Regions from separate parts of the Ethanoligenens harbinense YUAN-3 genome, predicted to be linked through region 1. Evidence: riboswitches for the same ligand, from Rfam matches in the RefSeq annotation. Region 1 holds a riboswitch; the other holds the start of a gene.
The links. A riboswitch is a leader RNA that binds a small molecule or an ion and turns the genes downstream of it on or off. The one in region 1 is predicted to bind ZMP and ZTP.
Positions count from the first base shown of each region.

Region 1 (4,449 bases):
ACTGGTATTGTCCATGCGACAACTGGACAAGAGGAAAAGGAGTATACTGCGATGAGCATGATCAAAACGCTTCAGGTGCCCGTGATCGTAGGCGAAGGAGAAGCACAGTTCTTTATCGAAAAGGATACGCGCATCTCTCCGCCCAGCCCGCCGGTTTTTACCGTCAAAGACATCAAAAAGTGGGTGGAGGTTTACACCGCGAAGGTCATCAAGGGCAAGGTGATTTTCAATGCTTTTCTTTGGAAAACCGTGGTTTATACGACGGTGGAGCACGTGCATGACGGCACGGTGAACGGCGCGGTCTACCACAGCACGTTCAAGATTCCGTTCGGTGGCTTTGTGGAGCTCTGCCCGTTCCCGGGTGAAAAAGTCGAAGAGGGTGCCAAGGCCGAACTGCTGGATGCGGATATCGAAGGCAGCAAGGATATCTGGCACGATGAAGACTGTGTCGAAGGAATCAAGGTATTCAACAAATTGCTGGAGAAGACCGTGGTGCGCCTGAAATTCAAGGCAACCACGATCCAGCATGTCACGGTGGCGACCCTTCCCAAGCCCCCGTATTCCTGCGATGACCAAATGCCGATCTCGAAAGAGAAAAGCTGCGGTGACACGGAGGATTTTTCGGAGCCCGATGAGGATGACGAGTAATTTTCACCGGCAGTTCTTGGTTGCATAACTGAATAGGTAAAGGACCTCCGGCATTGCGGATATGGCTTGCCGGGGGTCTTTTTTTCCGTGTGGCCGAATACGGCGGATCGATGTGAAGAGCGCATGGCCGCGGAAGGGCCTGTCCGGTCACCCGGCTCCTTTTCTGCCGTTTTGCCCGGGTTCGGCCGGTCTCTACACGGATATTACAGAAAATTGACACGCGCTTACACAAACTTGACACATTTTTGATGTTCGCAAAAAATGTTCTTTCGTATAATAAACGGTGGGGTGGTTTCATGAATGTTTTGGTGCACCTGCTGTTTGCGCGGCGTATCCATGCGGCCGTCCGCGAGCAGATCGGGGTCAGGCTGAGCTGGAGCGGCTTTTTGCTCGGAAATATCCTGCCGGATCTGTCTGCAAAGTATAACGTCCATCCGCATTTTTCGGATGTATCAATGGACTTTGTGCTTGGACGCGCCACGGCGTTGTACGACAGAGAGGAAGAAAAGTCTCTGGATTCGTTTGCGTTTGCAAAAGACATCGGCGTCGTCACGCACTATCTGTCCGATTTTTGCTGCTATGTGCACACCAAGCGGTTTTGCGGCGACATGAAGCAGCATCACTGGTACGAGTGGCAGATGCTCTTCGCGTTTGGCAAGGGCGCCGCGCGGTTCGGCGAAGAGATGCCGGAGATGGCGGATACGCCGGATACCTTCCGTCTGTTTTTGAAACGCAGCCTGCGGGAGCAGCAGAAGACCCCTCCGGGCGGCTGCGCGGATGTTTTTTATGCGCTGCGGGTCTCCACGGCCATGACCATGCTGCTGCTGCGCAAGGCCATCTGCACGGAGGCGGCACGGCTTTATCATGCGAAGAACCTGTATGTTTTCCACAGACTGGAGGAGAATTGGAATGAAAGTCGCTTACTTTTGTGATACGTTTGCCCCCCAGATCAACGGCGTATCCACCACGCTGGAAAAACTGCAGCTCTACGCGATGAAAAACAACATTGAAACTGTTTTTCTGGTGCCGGAATATCCCGGCCCGCAGAAACAGGATAAAAATGTGTACCGGTTTTTATCGTTTCCGCTGCTTTTCTATAAAGAGTGCCGCATCGTCATCCCACCGGTCTTCAAGGCGGAGAAGATCCTGGACGAATTCAAGCCCGATGTCATTCACGCCTACAGTGAGTTCGGCATTTCGCTGGCGGCCATGCGCTATGCGAAAAAGAAAAACATTCCCATCGTTTCTTCCTATACCAGCAACTTCAATTCCTATCTGCATTACTACAACATGGACATCGTCAGCCCTATTCTGGAGACTTACCTCAACTGGTTCCATAACAGCTGCGAGCTGACGTTCTGCCCCTCCGAGCGCACGAAGGAATACCTGTTCCAGAAAGACATCCGCCGGGTGGACATTATGCGCCGCGGCGTGGACGGCAACCGCTTTAACCCCGGTTTCCGCAGCGAATCGTTTCGCAAAAAAGCGGGCGCGAAGGATGGCGCCCTGCTCTTTACATATGTGGGCCGTATCTCGCCCGAAAAAGACCTCGATATCCTGATGGAGAGCATCCGTGCGATCAAGGCCGCCTACGGCGACCACGCGGCGTTCGCCATCGTGGGCGACGGGCCTTCTCTGCAAGAGGTAAAGCAGAAGCTCGGCAAGCTGGCGCATTTCACCGGTTTCCTGAAAGGGGAAGACCTTTCGGTGGCCTATGCGTCCTCCGATGTGTTTGTTTTTCCTTCCACGACCGAGACATTCGGCAATGTGGTGCTTGAGGGCATGTGCTCCGGGCTGCCCGCTATTGTGCCGAATGCGGGCGGTGTGGTGGAGATTGTCACGCACGGACAGGATGGCCTGATCGTGCCGCCGCGCGACAGCGCCGCTTTTACAGACGCCATGAAGCAGTTTTTGAATTCTCCCCACCTGCGCCTGGCCATGCGCGACCGCGCGCTGCAAACCGCCAAGAGCCGCTCGTGGGAGTGTGTGTTTGAGCAGCTCTTTGACCGCTACGCGCAGTTGATGGAAGACAAGATCGGCTGAAGTCCCGCACGCTCAAAAATTGTATTCATTTTAAATATTTTGGCTTGACAACCCCCAAAAAGGTATAGTACAATAGGGACAGAAATTGAATCAGGCTCTTATGACTGACGGAATTGTGGAGCACACCACAAGGGAGTAAAAGCCTGCTGAAATTGCCGACCGTCTGGGCAGCATTTGGTTATGACCGAATGCTGCCCTTTTGTCTTTGCAGGCCGGTGAAAGGCCGCTATGGAGGAAATGCAGATGAGCAGACAGGCATGGGAAGGGTTTTGCGGCGGAAACTGGCAGGACGCCGTGGACGTGCGCGATTTCATCCAGCAGAACTACACCCCGTATACCGGGGACGAGTCTTTTTTGGCCGGGCCGACGGCCCGCACGCAGGAAGTGGTGCGCCAGCTCAACGACTTGCTGGCAAAAGAGCAGGCCGCGGGCGGCGTGCTGGACGTGGATACCGAGACCGTCACCACGCCGACGGCCTATGCGCCCGGCTATCTGGACAAAGAGAAGGACATTATCGTGGGCCTGCAAACGGACAAACCGCTGCGCCGCGGTGTCAACCCGTTCGGCGGCTTGCGCATGACGCGCGAAGCCTGCAAGGCGTACGGCTACCAGCTTTCGCAGAAGGTGGAGGAGGAATTCCGCTACCGTACTACTCATAACGACGGTGTGTTCCACGCCTACACCGACGAAATCCGCACGGCCCGGCACTGCGGCATCATCACCGGCCTGCCGGATGCCTACGGCCGCGGGCGTATCATCGGGGATTACCGCCGGGTGGCGCTCTACGGCGTGGACCGCCTCATCGAAGTCAAAAAGGCGGACAAAAAGCAGATGGGCGAGCGCGGCATGGGCGAAGACAACATCCGCGATCTTGAGGAACTGGCCAAACAGATCGCGGCGCTGGGCGCGCTCAAGGAGATGGCCGCCCAGTACGGCTGCAATATTTCCGGCCCGGCGCAAAACGCCAAAGAAGCTGTGCAGTGGCTGTATTTCGGCTATCTCGCGTCCATCAAGGAGCAGAACGGCGCGGCCATGAGCCTGGGGCGCACCAGCACGTTTTTGGACATCTATTTTGAACGTGACCTGCGCGACGGCGTGCTCACCGAGGAACAGGCGCAGGAAATCATGGACGACTTTGTGGTGAAGCTGCGGTTGGCCCGGCACCTCCGCACGCCGGAATACAATGAGCTGTTCGGCGGCGACCCGATGTGGATCACTGAGTCGGTGGGCGGCATGGGAGAAGACGGCCGTACGCTCGTCACCAAAAGCTCGTACCGCATGCTGCACACGCTGTATAACCTCGGTTCCTCGCCCGAGCCGAATCTCACAGTGCTGTGGTCGGAGAACCTGCCGGCGGCGTTCAAGCGCTACACGGCCAAGGTGTCCTGCGACACCGACGCCATCCAGTATGAGAACGACGATGTGATGCGCCCCAAATTCGGCGATGACTACGCCATCGCGTGCTGCGTGTCGGCCATGCGGGTGGGGAAGGACATGCAGTTCTTCGGTGCGCGCGCCAACCTGGCCAAGCTGCTGCTGATGAGTCTCAACGGCGGGCGGGACGAGCGCTACGGCATCCAGGCCGGGCCCGTGCACGCGCCGTATCAGGGGGACTACCTCGACTACGACAAGGTGTTGGAATTGATGGATTTCTACCGTCCGTGGCTTGCGCACACCTATGTCAGCGCCATGAACATCATCCACTATATGCATGATAAGTACGCCTACGAAGCCGTACAGATGGCGATGCACGACACG
Region 1 is NC_014828.1:1,794,023-1,798,471, reverse strand. It holds gene ETHHA_RS08370 (DUF3794 domain-containing protein) at 52-648, shown strand; gene ETHHA_RS08365 (zinc dependent phospholipase C family protein) at 945-1,580, shown strand; gene ETHHA_RS08360 (glycosyltransferase family 4 protein) at 1,558-2,691, shown strand; ZMP/ZTP riboswitch at 2,782-2,867, shown strand; gene pflB (formate C-acetyltransferase) at 2,935-4,449, shown strand, end outside.

Region 2 (4,449 bases), 1.4 Mb from region 1:
CGGCCGCTTGATTTGGCCCGAATGCTTTGATACCCGCCGCTTCCAGCGCGTCCACCATGCCGAGGGCCAGCGGGTCGTCCGGCGTGACCACAACGAATCCGATGCGGTTATCTTTGGCAAAACGCACCACGCCGTCCACGTCGGTAGCCTTGATGGGTACGCAGCGCGCATCCGCCGCGATGCCGCCGTTTCCCGGCGCGCAGTAGATGGCGCCCGCGCGCGGGCTTTCCTTGAGCTTTTTGATGACGGCGTGTTCGCGCCCGCCGCCGCCGATGACCAGTATATCCATTCGCAGTTTCTCCTCTTCGTGCCGCTTTCTGCCGCCGTCTTTTCGCAACATAAATGCGGGCTGTGCTCGCCTGTGCCCGTTCTTAGTGCTTGAAGTGGCGGTAGCCGGTGAACACCATGGCGATACCGGCGGCGTCGGCGGCTTTGATGGAATCCTCGTCGCGGATGGAGCCGCCCGGTTGAATGATGGCGGTGATGCCGGCTTTCTGTGCGGCTTCCACACAGTCGGAGAACGGGAAGTATGCATCCGAGCCCATCACGCTGCCGTTGACCTTGTCGCCGCCGTATTTGATGGCAAGTTCCAGCGCGGTGATACGGTTGGTCTGCCCCGGCCCGATGCCCACCGTCTGGTGGCTCTTTGAGAGCGCGATGCCGTTCGATTTCGTGTGCTTGACCACTTTCCAGACAAAATGCAGCTCGTCCAGCTCTTCGGGCGTGGGCTGGCGCTTCGTCACACATTTGAGCGCACTTTCGTCCAGCAGGAAGGTATCCAGCTTCTGCACCAGCAGGCCGCCCACCACCTTGCGCATGTCCAGCGTCTTCGGGTCGTTCGGCTTGGCCAGGTCGGGCAGCTCAAGCAGGCGGATATTCTTTTTCTTTTCGAGAATTTCCAGCGCTTCGGGCGCAAACCCCGGCGCAATAAGGATTTCCAGAAAGATTTTAGCCAGCTCGGCTGCGGTGGCTCCGTCCACCACACGGTTGAGGGCCACGATGCCGCCGTAAATGGAGACCGGGTCGGCCGCATAGGCGCGCTGGTAAGCTTCCAGCAGGGTCCTGCCGATGGCCACGCCGCAGGGGTTGGCATGCTTCACCGCCACGGCGGTGGGCACGGCTTCTCCGAATTCTTTGAGCAGATCGAGCGCGCCATTGGCGTCGTTGATGTTATTGTAAGAAAGCTCTTTGCCGTGCAACTGTCTGGCCGCCGCCAGCGTGTTGGACGGCGCGCCGATCTCGGTGTAAAACGCCGCGGGCTGGTGCGGGTTCTCGCCGTAGCGCATCTCCTGGCGCTTTTCAAAGGTGAGGGTGAGCGCATCGGGCAGGCTGGCGTCGCCGCGCGCTTTGCGGAGGTAATCCGCGATGAGCGCGTCGTACTGCGCGGTATGTTCAAATACCTTCGCCGCCAGGCGGAATTTCGTTGGGCGAGACACTTCCCCGATCTGACGGAGTTCTTCCAGCACCACGGCGTAATCCGCCGGATCGATGACCACCGCCACATCCTGCCAGTTCTTGGCCGCGCCGCGGATCATGGACGGGCCGCCGATGTCGATGTTCTCGATGGCTTCCTCCAGCGTTACGCCGGGTTTCAGGATAGTCTCCTTGAACGGGTAGAGGTTGATGGCCACGATGTCGATGGGGGTGACGCCCAGTTCCTCAAGCTGGCGCATATGCTCCGCGTTGCCGCGGATGGCCAGAATGCCTGCGTGAACCTTGGGGTGCAAGGTCTTCACCCGCCCGTCCAGACATTCGGGGAAGCCGGTGATGTCGCTGATGCCGGTGACGTTCACGCCCGCGTCGGCCAGCGCCCTGGCCGTGCCGCCGGTGGACACCACCTCATAGCCGAGTTCTTCCAGCGCCTTGGCGAAATCCGCCACGCCGGTCTTGTCCGAAACACTGATGAGCGCCCGCTTTTTCATAGAAATCCTCCGTTTGCACGCAATGCATGCCGTTTTTTGCGATCCCCGCGTTCTGGCCCGTGCCGGGCAAATAAAAACCGCCCGGGGATAGCTTACACTACGCCCAGGCGGTCGGCTTTTCTGTTCACGACGGGGCAAAACGTCCGTCCAAACCGGGCCGTACTCCACGTGGTTTGTCCACTTCCGCCAGTCATACGGCCGTTACAAGGATAGTATACCCAAAAACGCGGCATATTGCAAGAGCCTGGCAGTTCTGCTATGCTGAAAAGGAACCAACGGGAGGGGATGAGCGTATGAACATGGAAGTGAACGAGATTACACTGCGGGACGGGCGGAGCTGTACGCTCAGAAGCCCCACACCGGAAGACGCCGAGGCTATGCTGGCTCATCTGCGCGGCACGCGCGCCGAGACCGATTTTCTGGCGCGTGGTCCCCAAGACCCGGTGCCGACGGTGGAGGAAGAACGCGCGATGCTGCAAAAACAGCTGGATCACCCGCGCTCCGGTTTTCTCGCTGCATTTGTGGATGGGGAGATCGTCGGCAGCACGGGTCTCCATTCGCAGGACATCGTGCGATTTCTGCACCGGGCGGGCATAGGCATTTCGGTCTGCAAGGCGTATTGGCATCTGGGCGTGGGCTCCGCATTGCTTGGCGAAGTCCTTGCGCAGGCCAGGCGCATGAGCATCGAGCAGGTGGAGCTGGAAGTCGTGGCCAAAAATACCCGTGCCATAGCGCTCTATCAGAAGATGGGCTTTGTTTCCTACGGCCTGCGCGAACATGCGTCTAAGCTGGAGGACGGCACCTACCAAAGCGAATATCTCATGGTACTGCGCTTTTAGGGAGAAGAGGGAGATTTTTCCGAAAGGCTTGCAATACATAAACCAGGATGCTATTCTGGCGATATCACAAAGATTATCCACCATCATGCGTCAAGGAGCGTGTTTTACATGTCCGAAAAACCGGTACAGGAAAAGGAATTCACTGCCGCCCCGGGGTTTGCGATGCTGCTGCTGGCCATTGTGAGCATCGTGGCCGCGGTGCTGCTGTTCGGGCTTGCGGCGGCCGCAAACAGCGGCGCCAGCCCGCTGTTTGTGCTGGCAGGAATCTTACTTATTGTGGCGTTCATCATCATCAGCGCGGGTTTTTTCAATCTGGCGCCCAACCAGGCCGCTGTTCTGAGTCTGTTTGGGGATTACAAGGGCACGTCCCACCAAAAAGGCCTGCTGTGGACCAACCCGTTCTACTCGAAAAAGAAGCTGTCTCTACGGGCACGCAGCCTCAACGGCGAAAACCTGAAAGTCAACGATGCGGCCGGCAACCCCATTGAGATCGCCGCCGTGGTGGTCTGGCACATCGGGGATTCATTCCGGGCGTCGTATGACGTGGAAAATTACGAGTCGTTCGTCAAGGTGCAGAGCGAGTCCGCCGTACGGCATCTGGCCAACCTGTATCCCTACGACACCAGCGGAGAGGAAGGCGCCAAGACCCTGCGCGGCAACACCGAGGAGGTTGCGCAGGCGCTCAGGCAGGAACTGCAGGAGCGCACCGAGAAGGCCGGCATCATCATTGAGGAGGCGCGTATCTCGCATCTGGCCTACGCGCCGGAGATCGCCGCCGTGATGCTCCAGCGGCAGCAGGCGTCGGCGGTCATCGCCGCCAGACAGATGATCGTGGAAGGCGCGGTGGGCATGGTACAGATGGCCATCGACCGGCTGGGCGAAAAAGGCGTGATCGAGTTGGATGAGGAACGCAAAGCCGCCATGGTGTCCAACCTGCTGGTGGTGCTCTGCGCCGAAAAGGCCGCCGCGCCCATCGTCAACACAGGGACGATGGGCCGCTGACGGAGAATCGGTCCACAGGGGCAAACCGGTATCAACCAGCCTTGCATCCCATTATGGCATGGAAATTTCCATCCGTATACCATAGTTCTGCAGTGCAAAACTGCAAGATTTCAGTGCAGGCGGACACAGCCCGCATTCAAGTTCAGGGATTATATGGTTGAACAGGAGCTTATGAAATGAAAAACTATGACAATTTTTTTCTCGGTGTAAATGATCTGTCTCAAGCAAAAAATTACTATGAAACCGTGCTCAACTTAAAACTGAAATTTGATTTTTCAAAAAATGGAATGATTGCATTCAATATAGGGAATGAAGAACCCGCAATCATTTTAAAAGATACCAATATCTTCAAAAACATGAAGCCGACTATTTGGTTTGAAGTTGAAAATGTTCAGGAAGAATACAAAAAATTGTCTCTGAAGGGTGTTCAATTTTTATCTGAACCGTTTGAGATTCGGACAGGTATGGCAGTGGAATTTGAAGACCCCTTCGGGAATAGACTGGGTATCACAGACTATACCGGGATTCAAAGGGGCACAGATTAGTCCATATATTTCCATGATGCAGTTAGGTCCAGGGAAGTTTGCACCGGACGGCAGGCGCACAGCCCGAAGCAGACGCGCTTTTCTGCGGAACTGTATGGCAAAAGCGCCGGGCAAATTGCCCGGCGCTTTTGCCGCATCGAA
Region 2 is NC_014828.1:204,930-209,378, reverse strand. It holds gene purD (phosphoribosylamine--glycine ligase) at 1-289, opposite strand, end outside; gene purH (bifunctional phosphoribosylaminoimidazolecarboxamide formyltransferase/IMP cyclohydrolase) at 372-1,922, opposite strand; ZMP/ZTP riboswitch at 2,017-2,126, opposite strand; gene ETHHA_RS01015 (GNAT family N-acetyltransferase) at 2,216-2,761, shown strand; gene ETHHA_RS01010 (SPFH domain-containing protein) at 2,870-3,763, shown strand; gene ETHHA_RS01005 (VOC family protein) at 3,940-4,308, shown strand.
Region 2: linked by a shared signal. The riboswitch ahead of purH (bifunctional phosphoribosylaminoimidazolecarboxamide formyltransferase/IMP cyclohydrolase) and the one ahead of pflB (formate C-acetyltransferase) in region 1 are both predicted to bind ZMP and ZTP.